DNA from 2 places in the Nguyenibacter vanlangensis genome. Region 1 is predicted to be linked to the other one. Evidence: predicted binding sites of a transcription regulator. Region 1 holds the regulator's gene; the other holds the start of a gene.

The links. The regulator LexA, encoded in region 1, represses DNA repair genes until DNA is damaged. The targets are predictions, from matches to a motif close to TGTTCTANNTANGTTC.
Region 2: the regulator LexA is predicted to act here: its motif matches at 4,070-4,085, upstream of AAC691_RS09230 (ImuA family protein).

Annotation. Positions count from the first base shown of each region.
Region 1 is NZ_CP152276.1:580,402-588,168, reverse strand. It holds gene AAC691_RS02760 (multicopper oxidase domain-containing protein) at 1-1,311, shown strand, start outside; gene AAC691_RS02755 (LysR family transcriptional regulator) at 1,387-2,271, opposite strand; gene AAC691_RS02750 (SDR family oxidoreductase) at 2,387-3,139, shown strand; gene lexA (transcriptional repressor LexA) at 3,394-4,188, opposite strand; gene glp (gephyrin-like molybdotransferase Glp) at 4,418-5,647, opposite strand; gene rpmG (50S ribosomal protein L33) at 5,807-5,974, shown strand; gene AAC691_RS02730 (septum formation initiator family protein) at 6,081-6,410, opposite strand; gene eno (phosphopyruvate hydratase) at 6,525-7,767, opposite strand, start outside.
Region 2 is NZ_CP152276.1:1,995,484-2,003,250, reverse strand. It holds gene AAC691_RS09260 (XRE family transcriptional regulator) at 1-11, shown strand, start outside; gene AAC691_RS09255 (DNA -binding domain-containing protein) at 23-301, shown strand; gene AAC691_RS09250 (transcriptional regulator domain-containing protein) at 365-733, shown strand; gene AAC691_RS09245 (DUF2285 domain-containing protein) at 783-1,199, shown strand; gene AAC691_RS09240 (SOS response-associated peptidase) at 1,209-1,871, opposite strand; gene AAC691_RS09235 (ATP-dependent helicase) at 1,883-3,973, opposite strand; gene AAC691_RS09230 (ImuA family protein) at 4,129-4,923, shown strand; gene AAC691_RS09225 (DNA polymerase Y family protein) at 4,823-6,361, shown strand; gene AAC691_RS09220 (error-prone DNA polymerase) at 6,358-7,767, shown strand, end outside.

The DNA.
Region 1 (7,767 bases):
GAACTCGCGCCCGACCACATCGTCTCGACCACGCTCTATAACGGCCAGTTCCCCGGACCGCTGCTGCGGCTCAAACAGGGCAGGCGGGTCGTGGTCGACATCGTCAACGACACCGACACGCCCGAACTCGTCCATTGGCATGGCCAGTTCGTACCCAGCGACATCGACGGCGCGGCCGAGGAAGGCACCCCCTTCATCCCGCCGCACGCCATGCGCCGCATCGCCTATGTGCCGCAGCCCGCGGGCTTGCGTTTCTACCATACCCATATCGTGCCCGGCGCCGATCTCAGCCGCGGCACCTATACCGGCCTCGCCGGACCGGTCTATATCGAACCGGCGGCGGATCCCGGCGCCTACGACCGAGAAATCTTCCTGGTGCTGAAGGAATTCCTGCCCTCCTTCAGCCGCGGCGGCGACATGGCGGTCGACGCGCTCGCCGGCGCGCCGCTCGCCGCATTGCAGCGGATCGGCCGGCAGGCCGACAGGCAGTTCAACGGGCCCAAGGGCTACGAGGTCGGCTACGCGCTTTTCGCCGTCAATGGCCGGATGCTGGGTCATGGCGATCCGATCCGCGTCCGGCAGGGCGAGCGCGTGCTGTTCCACGTCCTGAACGCCAGCGCCGGCGAAATCCGCAGCCTCGCCTTGCCCGGCCATAATTTCCGGGTGGTGGCGCTCGACGGCAACCCGGTGCCGTCGCCGCGCGACGTCCCCGTGCTCTGGCTGGGCGCGGCCGAACGGGTTTCGGCCATCGTCGACATGACCCACCCCGGCATCTGGATCATGGGCGACCTGGCCGACGACGACCGGCAGCGCGGCATGGGCATCGTGGTCGAATATGCCGGCATGACGGGCAGCCCGCAATGGACGCGGCCGCAGCCGTTCCGTTGGGACTATGCACGCTTCGGCAGGCCCGATGCGATGCTGCCTCCGCCGGACGAGACGATCGAAATCCTGATCGTCAAGCAGAACGGCGCCCTGAACGGCTTCAACCGCTGGACGCTCAACGGCCGCGCCTTCTCGATGGATACCAGACAGCCCGCCTACACCCTGCACCGGGGCCGGCGCTACCGGTGCACGTTCCGCAATGCCAGCGACGACATCCATCCGCTGCACCTGCACCGCCACAGTTTCGAACTGACCCATATCGGCGGAAAACCCACCGCCGGACTCATCAAGGACGTGGTGATGCTCGGCGGCTTCCAGGAACTGTCCTTCGACTTCACGGCCGACAACCCCGGACCGACCCTGTTCCATTGCCACCAGCAACTGCACATGGATTTCGGATTCATGGCTCTGTTCAATTATGCGTAGAATTATTATCCGGTCCGCCGACTGATCCGCGCGCTCCTGACCGGGCGTCTGCTAAACCAGACTTGTCCTCTTCAATCATCGAAACCTGACGGTCGCGAGATGATCGATCAAGGCCCGTACGGCCGGGGTCAAACCATGCCGGGTCGTGAAGACAAGATGCACGATGCCATGAAGGCCGCGCCATTCCGGAAGCACGCGAACAAGTTCGCCTTGGTCAAGCGCCTGGCGGCAAAGGTGATCCGGGAGGAGCGCCACACCTAGCCCGGCAACAGCCGCCTGCCGCACGGCGGCAAAATCGGCACAGCCCAACCGGGGCTCATGACGCGCGATATGGGATCGCCCCCCATCGGTCTGCAGGTACCATTCGCAGATCGCATCCTCATCGGACGTGGAGAGCGTCGGCACCGAGGAAAGATCGTCGATGTCCTGCAACCGTCCGGCCAACCCTGGCGCGGCGACGAGAATACGCGTGGAATTGCCCAGCGCGCGCATCGTCAGGGCTGCATCGCCAACCAGCGCCGTGCGTATCCTCAGGGCGACATCGACGCGCTCCGCAATCAGATCGACCGCGCGATCGACCGCGACAAGCTGAAGCCGCACCTTCGGATAGCGGGCCAGGAAACCCGATACGGCGTCCGAGATCTCCTCGATCATTCCAGTCGGACAACTGAAGCGGATGCGACCCTGCGGTTCGCTCTTGGCCTGTGCCACAAGAGACTCCGCCTGTTCCATTTCCGTCATGATAAGTCTGCAGCGCTCGTAAAAGGCCTGGCCGATCTCGGTCACGCGGAAACGCCTGCTCGTCCGTTCGATCAGCCGCAGCCCGAGGCGCGCTTCCAGGGCCGCGACGCGTCGGCTGAGCTTCGATTTGGGCTCCCGCAACGTTCGGCCGGCAGCCGCGAAGCCGCCATGGCGGACGATTTCCGCGAAATAGAAGAAGTCGTTCAGGTCGGATTTCATGCATCGTTCCTCCTAGTGAACGCTGCGTGCCACAAACGACGACTTATCGCATCATCGTTCCAGGATCATGTTCGTCTCACCGACGCACGAGCGTCGAAGACAAGGAGACAGGACAATGACAAACAGGCTCGAAAACAAGGTCGTGGTGGTCACCGGAGGGACGAGCGGCATCGGTCTCGCGACCGCGAAGGCGTTCGCCGACGACGGCGCCTTCGTCTTCATCACCGGCCGGCGCCAGGAGACGCTCGATGCCGCTGTCCGCAGCATCGGCGGCCGGGTAACGGGCGTGCGGGGCGATATGGGTCGCCTCGAGGATATCGACCGTCTCTATGAGGCCGTGCGGCAGAAGCACGACCAGATCGACGTCCTCTTCGCCAATGCCGGTGGCGGCGAATTCGCACCACTCGGCGCAATCACCGAGGCGCATTATCAATCGACCTTCGACGGCAACGTCAAAGGCGTCCTGTTCACGGTCCAGAAGGCCCTTCCGCTGCTGCGCGACGGCGCGTCGATCGTCCTCAACGCATCGAACGTCAGCGCGGCCGGGACACCCTCATTCAGCGTCTATTCCGCAAGCAAGGCCGCCGTGCGCAGCTTCGCACGCAACTGGATGCTCGACCTCAAGGATCGCCACATCCGGGTCAATGCGATCAGCCCCGGCGTCACCGAGACCGCGGGCCTCGATCATCTGTTCGGCGGCGGCGCGCAGGCTGAAGGAACCAAAAACTACCTAGCGGGCCTGATTCCCGCCGGACGCATCGCGCAGCCCGAGGAAATCGCGCGCGCGGTGCTTTTCCTCGCCTCGGACGACGCAAGCTTCGTCAATGGCATCGAACTGTTTGTCGACGGCGGCCAGAAGCAGATCTGAACCATAGCGCCCACCGCCCCGTCGCTGAATGGCCAGCACGACGTCATGACGTTTCGTTCGGCCGGCGCAGTTGCCGAGGGGATAGCATTGCCGACATCGCCCATTTCGGATGGCTTGGGCGACATCAGGTGTAGATGTCTGCGCTTGATCTGACGGACTGCATGCCGCTGCTCGTGTTGGACGCCATGCGTCCAACACGCTGCAAGCATAACCCCCGGCCCGCAGGGGCTGCCAAATCTCCCGCGCAATATTGCTCAGTACTGACGCAGCAGCCCCACCAGCCTGCCCTGGATGCGCACCCGATCCGACGGCACGATGCGCGTCTCATAGCGCGCATTGGCCGGCTCCAGCGCGATCGCGCCGCCCTTCCGCCGCAGCCGCTTCAAGGTCACTTCCTGGTCGTCGATCAGCGCCACGACGATCTGCCCGTTCTCGGCGAACTCCCCCTCGCGGATAATCACCGTATCCCCGTCCAGGATTCCGGCTTCGATCATCGAATCGCCCGTGACTTCCAGCGCGTAATGCGCGCCATGCCCCAGCAGGTTCAGCGGCACCGCGATCTGCGACCCGGTCTCGCGCAGCGCCTCGATGGCCTGGCCGGCGGCGATCCGGCCATAGAAGGGCAGGTTGATCGACCCCGCTTCCGTCGCCACGGGCGCCCCGGCCAGCCGCCCGGCGAAATCGCCCCGGATCACATTGGGCACGAACGGATCGGCAGCCGGCGCCCGTGCCGCCTCCGTCTCCCGAACGGGGCCGGGGGCAGGGGCAGGGGCAGGGGAGGAAACAGCTTCCTCCGCCATCTGCGCCCCCATGGCCCTCCCGTCGGCCGTAACGACCTCCGGCAGGCGCAGCACCTCCAGCGCCCGGGCACGATGATGGCGCCGCCGCAGGAAATCGCGCTCCTCCAGCGCCGAGATCAGCCGGTGAATGCCCGATTTCGACCGCAGGTTCAGCGCATCCTTCATCTCATCGAACGACGGCGAAAAACCGGTCTGCTTCAGATGCCTGTCGATGAACAGCAGCAGCTCATGTTGCTTGCGTGTCAGCATTGGCACCCCCGTGACCGAATTGAGCGACTTATTGGACGCGTGGTTGGCCGATCCGTTACCAGGGCAGGGAACAAACAGGAAACCTATTGATGTTGTTCTATATTGGTTCCCACCCGTCCGTCAACAGCACCGGCCCGCCCCGGCCCCCGGATCACACGAAAAAGACCGCGCCGAGGCCGTTTTACAAGCCGTGCTAGCAAGCCAGAGCGGCCGGCAGAAAACGCGCGTCTCAGATCGACAGGCTGTCCAGCCGCAGCACCTGGCACGGCGCACCCGTGCGCGCCGCCGGCGCATGCGGCGGCCGCAGGATCAGCGCCTGGCTGTCGGCCAGGGTCCGCAGCATCGCCGAATCCTGGCGGGAAAACGCGGTCGCGACCAGCGCCCCGCCGGCATCGCGGCGCAGCGTGGCGCGCAGATGGTCCGCCCTCTGGTCGTTCTCCGGCAGGTCGCCCCCCAGCACCGCCTGTTCCGGCATCACCAGCCGGTCGCTCCGTCCGCTCAGGGCCCGAATCGCCGGCAGGGCGAAGACAATGCCGCAGACCAGCGCCGCGACCGGATTGCCCGGCAGCCCCAGCACCGGCACCGTGCCGATGCGTCCGAACATCAGCGGCTTGCCCGGCCGCATCGCGATCTTCCAGAAATCGACCGCCAGCCCGATCCGCTCCAACCCGCGCTGCACCAGGTCATAGCGTCCCACGCTGGCGCCGCCGGCGGTCAGCAGCATGTCGGCCCGTGCGATCCCCTGGCCCAGCCGGGCAATCTCGGCCTCGTCATCCCGCGCGTCGGGCAGAATCACCGGCACCCCGCCGCTGGCCCGCACCAGGGCGGCCAGCATCGGGGCGTTCGAATTGGCAATCCCGCCCGGCGGGATCGGATTGCCGGGCAAGGCGATCTCGTCGCCGGTCGACAGGATCGCGACGACCGGCCGCCGATGCACCGGCACCCAGGCATGATTCGCCGCCGCGATCAGCCCGACTTCCCGCGCCAGGATCGCACGGCCCTGTCCGACCACGACCTGGCCACGGGCGAAATCCTGCCCCTGCCGCCGGATATGCTGCCCGGCGCGCACATCCGCCGTCACGCCGATCCGCCCACCCCCAGCGTCATCCTGCGCTCCACCCTGGGCAATCGTGTTTTCCTGGATCAGCACCGAATCGGCCCCGGCCGGCATCACGCTGCCGGTATACAGCCGCACGCAGCCCCCCTCGGGCACGGCGCCGGCAAAGGGATGGCCGGCCGGGCTTTCCCCCACCAGATTCAGCACAGCACCCGCACGGGCATCCTCCGCCCGCACCGCATATCCGTCCATCGCCGATATGTCGGCGGGCGGATTGTCCAGCCGGGCCGCGATCTCCCCCGCCGTCACCCGCCCCCATGAATCGGCCAGCGCGACCAGTTCCGGCCCGGTCGGCGACAGGTCCGCCAGAATCCGCTCCTGCGCCTCGGATACGCTCAGCATGGCTCCCGTTCTCCCTCCGCCGCGCGCCGCACACCCTGAATCTGCGCGATTCGTGCGACTAATGCTTGACCTCGGGCCTCTGTATGCGCATTTTCCGCCGACTTGAACCACTGCTGCACCTGATTGTTCCAGCAGCGGCGGAGCAGTGCTGAGGATTCCATGGCCAAGACCAACACCATTCAGATCAAGCTCGTCTCGACGGCGGACACCGGCTACTTCTACGTGACGAAGAAGAACGCCCGCGCCCAGACCGGCAAGCTCGAGATGCGCAAATACGATCCCGTCGCGCGGAAGCACGTCGCCTTCCGCGAAGCGAAGATCAAATAATCGGCCGCATCCACGGGTCTCACCCACGGATGCGACAAAAAAGCCGGGCGCCCCACGGGGCCCCGGCTTTTTGCGTTGCGCCTCGCCTGACGGAAACGCCCGATCCTCAATAAAGCCGGTCGTGCGCCCCATAGGGAACGACCAGCTCATTCGAGCGCGACAGGTTCAGCATCGCCCGCGCCCGCTCGTCCAGCGTGTCGCGGTCCAGCGCGTTTTCCTTCAGTCCCCGCACCCGCCGGGCCCAGGCAAGCTGTTCCGACATCGCGTCCTGCTGGGCGGCACGCGCCTCATCCAGCAGCCGGAGCTGCGCCTGATAGCTGTGCATGCCATGATCGCCCTGCATGGCGTTCCAGCCGAAATAACCGGTCAGCCCGATGAACAGGGCAGGGGGAACGACCATGCGGATTGCCCGCCGAATCATCCGGCCGATCTGCATGGTCGATAAGTCCCTCTCCGATTCGTCCCGAAGTATTCCCGATCCGGCGCTGGCGGAAAACAGAATTTCCCGCCGGACGCGCCGGATCGCGGTATTTTTTGCCCTTCAGGCCGTTCAGGCCGTCTTCAGGATCGTCCGGCCCGCATAACGGGCCGCCGTGGCCAGCTCGTTCTCGATGCGGATCAGTTGGTTGTATTTCGCCGTGCGGTCCGACCGCGACAGCGACCCGGTCTTGATCTGCCCGCAATTGGTCGCCACCGCCAGGTCGGCGATCGTCGAATCCTCGGTCTCGCCCGAACGATGGCTCATCACGGCGGTATAGCCCGCGCGCTGCGCCATCTCGACGGCTTCCAGCGTCTCGCTCAGCGTGCCGATCTGGTTCACCTTCACCAGCAGCGAATTGGCGATGCCGGCCTTGATGCCGCGGCGCAGCCGCTCCGGATTGGTCACGAACAGATCGTCACCCACCAGTTGCACCGTCTTGCCCAGCGCGGCGGTCAGCGCGGCCCAGCCTTCCCAATCGTCCTCGGCCAGCCCGTCCTCGATCGACACGATCGGATAGCGCGCGGCCAGGTCGGCCAGATAGGCCACCATGCCGGCCGAATCCAGGGTCTTGCCTTCGCCTTCCATCACATAGCGGCCGTCGCGATAGAACTCGGTCGACGCGCAATCCAGGGCGAACGTCACATCGTCGCCGGGGCGATAGCCCGCCGCCTCGACCGCCTTGGTGATGAAGCCCAGCGCCTCGTCGGCCGATTTCAGACCGGGGGCAAAGCCGCCCTCGTCGCCGACATTGGTGTTGTGCCCGGCCGCCGACAGGTTCTTCTTCAACTGGGCGAAGATCTCCGAGCCCACGCGCACCGCATCGGCGAAGGTCGGCGCGCCCACCGGCTGGATCATGAATTCCTGAATGTCGATCGGGTTGTCGGCATGCTGGCCGCCATTGACGATGTTCATCATCGGCACCGGCAGCGTGCGGGCATAGACCCCGCCGACATAGCGATAGAGCGGGATCTGCAATTCCTCGGCCGACGCCTTGGCCACCGCCAGCGACACGGCCAGGATGGCGTTGGCACCCAGGCGCCCCTTGTTCGGCGTGCCGTCCAGGTCGATCATCGCCTCGTCGATCGCGACCTGGTCCATGGATTCGACGCCCTGCAGCGCCTCCAGGATCTCCTTCTCGACATTCTCGGCGGCCTTCAGCACGCCCTTGCCGCCGAAGCGCGACTTGTCGCCGTCGCGCAGCTCGACCGCCTCATGCGCGCCGGTCGAGGCGCCCGACGGCACCGCGGCCCGTCCCTGCGCGCCGGACGCCAGCTCGACATCGACCTCGACGGTGGGATTGCCGCGGCTGTCC
Region 2 (7,767 bases), 1.4 Mb from region 1:
CTCCGACCTGATCGGACCCGTCATGCAGAAGCCCCCACTCGACCCGACCGTTGCCGACAACGCCCCGGAGGCGTCCTGTCTCACCGGCTATGACGAACAGCACCTGATCACGTATCTCCGCCTGCTGGACGCCGAGGCCGACGGTGCGGACTGGCGCGAGGTTGCCCGGATCGTGCTCCACCGCGACCCGGCGGCCGATCCCGAGGGCGTCCACCGCTGCTGGCACAGCCATCTGGCGCGGGCGCACTGGATGACCGAGCATGGCTACCAGCATCTCCTGCGAGGGGGCGCCCCCCACTGATACCCTGAATCGTTGCGTGATCCGCAAGACCTGTTGCAGGACCGGGGCGTAGCGGGCAGCCGGATGGTCTGGCATACTCTCGCGAGCAAGTGCTTGCCCTGTTCCCACCCGTTACGCATCGGAGACGACGCCATGAGCCGTGCCAACTGGCGGTCGGCAGGCGCGTACGAGGGCCTGCGGTCGCTCGACGCCCCTGCCTTTGCCTTGCAGTTTGTCAGCCGTAATCGCGATTTTATCCGCGAGCGGGCAGCCCTTCAGCGTGTCGCGCGGCGGGGCGCCCTGATGCAGCCGGATGCCGAGGCTTTCGCCCGGCGCTGGGGGTTGCGATTTCGAGAGTGTCCGCACGGCCCTCGATCCGCGTACCGCCCGCTGGACTGTTGCGGTATCGCCGGCCGTGATTGCGATTGTCCCCCTGCCGACAGCACTGGCTGACGCATCGTATCATCCGGTCTCCCTCGCTCGGGCAGAACTGCCGCCTGATATGGCGGGAGAAGTGCTGGTCGAGCAGGGGGAGATGATCCTGCGGCTGTACGTCCTGCCGCCTGACGGGGCTCAGCTCGGCGTGCTCCTGCCGCTCGACGCGCTGTTCGAGGTGCGTGTCCAGGCCGCCTTGCGGCTCTGGCGCGTCCTCAACGGACGCCCACCTGGTCGCGATCCGGCCAGTCTGTCATCCGATCGCATCAGCAGGCTGATCCTGGCGCTCCGTACGCTCGACGGTCTGGATAGCGGGGTTTCGCAGCGCGGGGTCGCCAGTGTTCTGTTCGGCCAGAAGGTTTCCGCACGGGACTGGCTTTCGCACGATCTGTATTTCCGCATGAAACGGCTGGTGCGTTTCGCGCGGGGGTTGACCGATGGGGGATACCATCGGCTGCTGCGTCATCCGTTTCGGGGACGATAGCGAGACGGGCTATGGCCGTGGTGGTGGGTCTTCCGGGGTCGCCCTGGCAACAATGGTCAGCGTGCCGTCGGGCAACGGTCGCTGCAAGCGCAGGGCATCGTCGATCGGTGCTGCCATCCAGCGGTCGATCTCCTCCCCGGTGGTCAGGATCACCGGCATGGCCTCGGGATGAATGGCTCCGACTTCGTGGTTCGGCTTTGTCGTAAGAAAGCCGAACAGGTCGTCCGTCGTCTCTCCATCCTTCGCCTTGCGCACGGACGTCCACCGGCACCAGATACCGGCAAAGAAAGCGAGTGGACGCGTCTCGCCGAACGCGAACCAGACCGGCGGCCGGGAACCGTCCGGCTGCGGTTCGGGCTCGGCGAAGCTGGTAAAGGGTACGACGCAGCGATGCACGACATCGAGCCACGGCCGCCAATGCGGCGACTGCGGATTGCGGATGTTGGTCACGCCCCGATCGACCGTCTTGCCGGCGAGATAGCGGGGCGGCGTCGGCATCCCCCAGCGCGCCATCATCAGCTCGCGCCCGTTCTCGCCGTTCCGCACGATCGGCGCCATCATATTTGGATAGACACCGGGCAACGGCGGCAGATTACCGGCACGGTCGACCATCACTTTCGCGAGGTCGCGGATCGCCTGCTGATTGGTCGTCATCGAAAACAAATTGCACACGCGAAGGCTCCTCAGGACCACATGCCGCGCAGCCGAGCACCCATGTCGATCCGAACGGATTTCACCGCCTCCTGCCGGGCCTGCTCCTCGGGCGCCACAGCCGACCATGAGGTCGCGTGGAACAGCGGCAGCATCTCGCGGATTATGAATCGCGTCCGCGCGGCATAGACATGCCGGTCGCCTAGGCCCTGCCCGTGGACATAGAAACGCTGCGGGACCATCAGGTCGAGGGAATCCTTCGCCCGCGTCATGGCGACATAGAGCAGGCGGCGTTCTTCCTCGATGTCGTCGCGCTCGCCGGTGGCGAGGTCCGACGGGATGCAGCCATCCACCACGTTCAGCACGAACACGTTCTTCCATTCCTGCCCCTTGGCTGAATGAATGGTCGAAAGGATCAGATAATCCTCGTCCAGTAGCGGTACGCCGGCCTGATCGGAGGTCGCATCCGGCGGGTCAAGCGTCAGCTCGGTAAGAAATTTTTCCCGTGAAGGATAGCCTCCCGCGATCTGTTCCAGCTGCACCAGATCCGCCTGCCGCATGGTCGCATCCTCGTGCAGCCGTTCCAGATGCGGCTCGTACCAGACGCGCGCGGCGGCGATCTCGCCCGGCCAGCCCGTCTTGCCGCCGCCGAGGGCCGCGACCGTTTCCACGAAACTCGGCCAGGCATCGCCGCTCCGCGCGGGCGCCTTCGTCTCCGCCAGCGCCTCGAACGGGCGATCGGTTTCACCCAGCGTATCGAGCACCCGTCGCGCGGAGGTCGGCCCCACGCCGGGTAGAAGCTGAAGCACCCGGAAGCCCGCAATCCGGTCACGCGGGTTCTGGGCAAAACGCAGCAGAGCCAGCACGTCCTTCACATGCGCGCTGTCCAGAAACTTCAGGCCGCCGAACTTCACGAACGGGATGTTCCGCCGGGTCAACTCGACTTCCAGCGTGGCGCTGTGATGCGAGGCGCGGAACAGCACCGCTTGTTCTTTCAGCGCCGTGCCGCCCTCGCGCTCCTCCAGCACCCGGCCCGCGATATAGTCCGCCTGCGCGGTGTCGTCGGCGATCGTCACCAGACGCGGACGTTCGTCGGACGCGCGTTCGGTCCAGAGATCCTTGGTGAATCGTTCATCGGCTTCCCCGATCACCGCGTTCGCGGCATCGAGGATCGGTTTCGTGGAGCGGTAGTTCCGGTCCAGCGTCACGATGCGCGCCGGCGGATCGAAGTGGGCCGGGAAGTCGAGGATGTTCCGCACCGTCGCCGCCCGGAAGGCGTAGATGCTCTGCGCGTCATCGCCCACCACCGTCAGACCGCTCCCGTCGGGTTTCATGCCGAGGAGGATGTCGGCCTGGAGCCGGTTCGTGTCCTGATACTCGTCAACGAGGATATGGTCCCACTTTCCGCCGATATCGGCGGCCAGCACCGGCTCGACCACCATCTGTGCCCAAGCCAGCAGCAGGTCGTCGTAATCCAGCACGCCCTGCGCCTGCTTGACCGCGACATACCCGCCGAAGAGCTGTTTGAGCTGCGCTTCCCATCCGGCGCACCACGGATAATGCTTCAGCAGCACATCGCCGAGTAGCGCGCCGGAGTTCGCGACACGGGAATAGATGGCGAGGCACGTCCCCTTGGCGGGGAAACGCTTCTCGGTCTTCGAGAAGCCGAGATCGTGTCGGACCAGGTTCATCAGGTCGGCGGAATCTTCGCGGTCATGGATCGAGAAGGACGGATCCATGCCGATCTGCTCCGCGTATTCCCGCAGCAGCCGGGCGCCGACGGAATGGAACGTGCCGGACCAGGCCAGCGCGTCGGCCAGTGTTGCGGCCTTGTCGCCGAGAACGGCGCGGCAGATGCGCTCCACGCGCCGTGTCATCTCGGTGCTTGCGCGCCGGGAGAAGGTCAACAGCAGGATACGGCGCGGATCAGCACCTGTGGCGATCAGGTGCGCGACCCGATGCGCCAGCGTGTTGGTCTTGCCCGACCCGGCACCTGCGATGACCAGCAGCGGAGATGCTTCGGCCGCGACTCCGGCGCCATGCGTGACGGCCTCGCGCTGGGCCGGATTGAGCCGGGCGAGCGGATCGTCAGTCGCCGTTTCGGCGGAAATCTTTGGAGTCAAATCCTTACGCCATCCTCATTCGCGATCCGCTCGCCTCTTCGCCGGGCATCCTGCCATGCCTGTCGGAATTATGCCTTGACTTTCGCCGCCGATCCAGAACAAAGCACGAACATATAATCCGGTGAGGGCGACCGAAGGCCGAGCAGAGGATCGAGATGACCACCGCGGAGAACAGAAAGCCAGCCCAGAGCAGGCCCGCCGTCGAGGCGCTTCAGGCGACGATCGCTCGGCTGGAAGGGCACAAGGCGCGCCGCCGCGCGGTGCTGCCGTTCGGCGTGAAAGAGGTCGATGCGAAGCTCCCCGGCGGCGGCTTGGCTCTAGGCGCGCTGCACGAGGTGGCGGGCGGCGGGAACGACGCCCTGAACGCGGCCGCCGCCGGGCAGTTCGCCGCCGGCATCGCCGCGCGCACAAGAGGCAAGGTGCTGTGGATCGTCACCCGCCAGGATCTGTTCGCCCCAGCCCTGAAACAGGTCGGACTGGGTGGAAGCCGGGTGATCTATGTCGAGGCCAGGGCGGACCAGGATGTCCTGGCCTGCTTCGAGGAGGGGCTGCGGCATGGCGGTCTGGGCGCCGTCGTGGCCGAGGTTGCGCGTCTCTCGATGACCGCCTCGCGTCGGCTGCAACTGGCGGCCGAGACGTCCGGCGCGCTGGGGATCGCCGTCCGCCGCTGGCGCCGGCAGACCGAGGCGGCTGATTTCGGTCAGCCGACCGCCAGTGTCACGCGCTGGCGGATTTCGGTCCTGCCGTCCGAAACCCTGCCGGTGCCCGGCGTCGGACGGGCGCGCTGGCTGCTGGAACTGATCCGGGCTCGAGCGGGAGAATCCGCCGATTTCGAAGTGGAGGCTTGCGATGGCCATGGGAAGCTCGGGTCGGGTCGTCTCTCTCTTCCTGCCGCTGTGGCCGACGGACCGGATCAGGAAAAGGCTGGGCGCCGACGCACCCGCGCCTGACGCGCCGCTGGCGCTGGTCGGGCGCGAGGGACGACGCCGCGTCGTGCTGTCGGTCGACCTCGCCGCCCGCAAGGCGGGCGTGCGCCCTGGCACGCCGGTCGCCAAGGCGCAGGCGCTTTACCCTGATCTGATCATCATGGATGCCGACCTGGAGGGCGACCGGACCGGGCTGGAGAAACTGGCGCTGTGGTTCCAGCAGCGGATCGCCCCCCTGGTGGCGGTGGACGTGCCTGACGGTCTGGTGCTGGACACGACCGGCGCCGATCATCTGCATGGCGGCGAGCCGGCCATGCTGGCGGAGATGGTGCATCGGCTGCGAGACGCCGGCATCACCGCCAGGGCTGTGGTCGCCGACACGCTGGGCGCGGCCCATGCGCTGGCGCGCTATGGCCGCGTGCGTACCCTGGTGGTGCCGGGCGGGGAGACGGCCGCCGCGATCGCGGACCTGCCGATCGAGGGCCTGCGCCTGCCGGACAGTATGATCGAGGGCCTGCGCGCGCTGGGCGTCGCGACCATCGCTCCGCTCGCCGCGATGCCGCGCGCGCCGCTGGCGCTCCGCTTCGGGCCGGACGTCGCCCGCCGGCTGGACCAGGCCTATGGTCGCATCAGTGAGGCCATTCTGCCGGTCCGGCCGGTTGACCCGGTCATGGTCAGCCGGAATTTTGCCGAGCCGATCGGGGCCGCCGAGACGATTGCCCGCTATATCGGCAAGCTGGTTCCGCCGCTCTGTCAGGGACTGGAAGAACGCGGGCAGGGAGCCCGGCGTCTCGACCTGGTGCTGCACCGCGTCGACAGCCGCATCGAGGCGATCCGCATCGCCACCGCGACGCCGGTGCGCGACGTCAAGCGCCTGGTCAGGCTGCTGTGCGAGAAGATCGAAACCATCGATCCGGGTTTCGGCATCGAGCGCATGGTCCTGACCGCTACACTGGCCGAGCCGATCGCGCCGCGCCAGAAAATCTCCTCGCTGATCGCGGAGGAGGAACCGGATGTTTCGGATCTGATCGATACCCTGGCCAATCGCGTGGGCCATCATTCCCTGTACCGCTTCGCTCCGGTGGAAAGCGATGTGCCGGAACGGTCCTTCTGTCGCGTGCCGGCGCTGGCGCCGGACGACCGGAAGGATTGGCCGGAGCACTGGCCACGTCCGACACGCCTGTTGGCGCGGCCCGAACCGGTGCAGGCCATGGCGGAACTGCCGGATCAGCCGCCGCTGTTCTTCATCTGGCGTGGCGTGCGGCGGAAGGTGAAATGCGCTGATGGGCCGGAGCGGGTGTTCGGGGAATGGTGGAAGGGCGACGCCGAACTGACCACGGTCCGCGATTATTTCCGTCTGGAGGACACATCCGGCGAGCGGTTCTGGCTCTATCGCTCGGGTGACGGGGAACATGGCGAGACCGGCTCGCAAGGCTGGTTTCTGCATGGGATCTTCGGATGAGTCGCTATGCCGAATTGCAGGTGACGAGCTATTTCTCGTTCCTGCGCGGGGCGTCATCGCCGCTCGAACTGTTCGAGCAGGCGAAGGCGCTCGGTATCGCGGCGTTGGGCATCGCCGACCGCAATTCCCTGGCCGGCATGGTGCAGGCCCATGTCGCGGCGAGGGCCACTGGCGTCCGGCTGGTCGTCGGCTGTCGCCTCGACCTCGCCGATTACCCGCCGGTGCTGGTCTATCCGACCGACCGCGCGGCCTACGGCCGCCTGTGTCGGCTGCTCAGCCTGGGCAAGAGCCGTGCCGGCAAGGCCAGATGCCATCTGCTCTGGGAAGATCTGGTGGGATGGGGCGACGGCCTGCTCGCCATCCTCGTCCCCGATGTCGCGGACGAGGCCTGCGCCCTGCATCTGCGCAAGCTGAAGGATGCGTTCCATGACCGCGCCTATATGGCGCTGACCCTGCTGCGCCGTCCCAACGACCAGATGCGGCTCTACGAATTGGCGAATCTTGCCCATCGGGCACGCGTGCCCACCGTTGTGACCAACGATGTGCTGTTCCACACCCATGACCGGCGCATCCTGCAGGATGTCGTGACCTGCATCCGGCACAACACCACCATCGATGAGGCGGGTTTCGCGCGTGAGCGCCACGCCGATCGCTATCTCAAGCCACCCCAGGAAATGGCGCGCCTGTTCGGCCGCTATCCCGAGGCGGTCGACCGCACGCTCGCGATCATGGAGCGCTGTCGCTTCAGCCTCGACGATCTCGCCTATCAATATCCCGATGAAGTTTCGGTGCCGGGCCAGACGCCGCAGCAGGCCCTTGAAGTGCTGACCTGGGAAGGGGCGCGGAGATTCTACCCCGAAGGGATTCCCGACGAGGTAACGGCCAGCCTGAATCACGAACTCGCCCTGATCGGGCGTATGAATTACGCGCCGTATTTTCTCACCGTGAACAGCATTGTCCGCTATGCCCGCAGTCAGGACATTCTCTGTCAGGGGCGTGGCTCGGCGGCCAATAGCGCGGTCTGCTACGTGTTGGGCATTACCGCCATCGATCCGGCGCGCAATTCGCTGCTGTTCGAGCGGTTCGTATCGGAGGAGCGGGGCGAGCCGCCGGATATTGACGTCGATTTCGAGCATGCGCGGCGCGAGCAGGTGATCCAGTGGGTCTATGGGCATTATGGCCGTGAGCGCGCCGCCCTGACCGCGGTGGTGATCCGATACCGTGCCAAGGGCGCGTTGAGGGATGTGGGCAAAGTGATGGGCCTGCCCGAGGATCTGATCGGCACCTTGTCCGGTCAGATCTGGGGCTGGTCGAAAAATGCCGATCCGGAGCAGTTCAGGGATACCGGTATCGACCTGTCCGATCGGCGCATCCGGCTGACGCTGGATCTGGCGTGCTGCCTGATC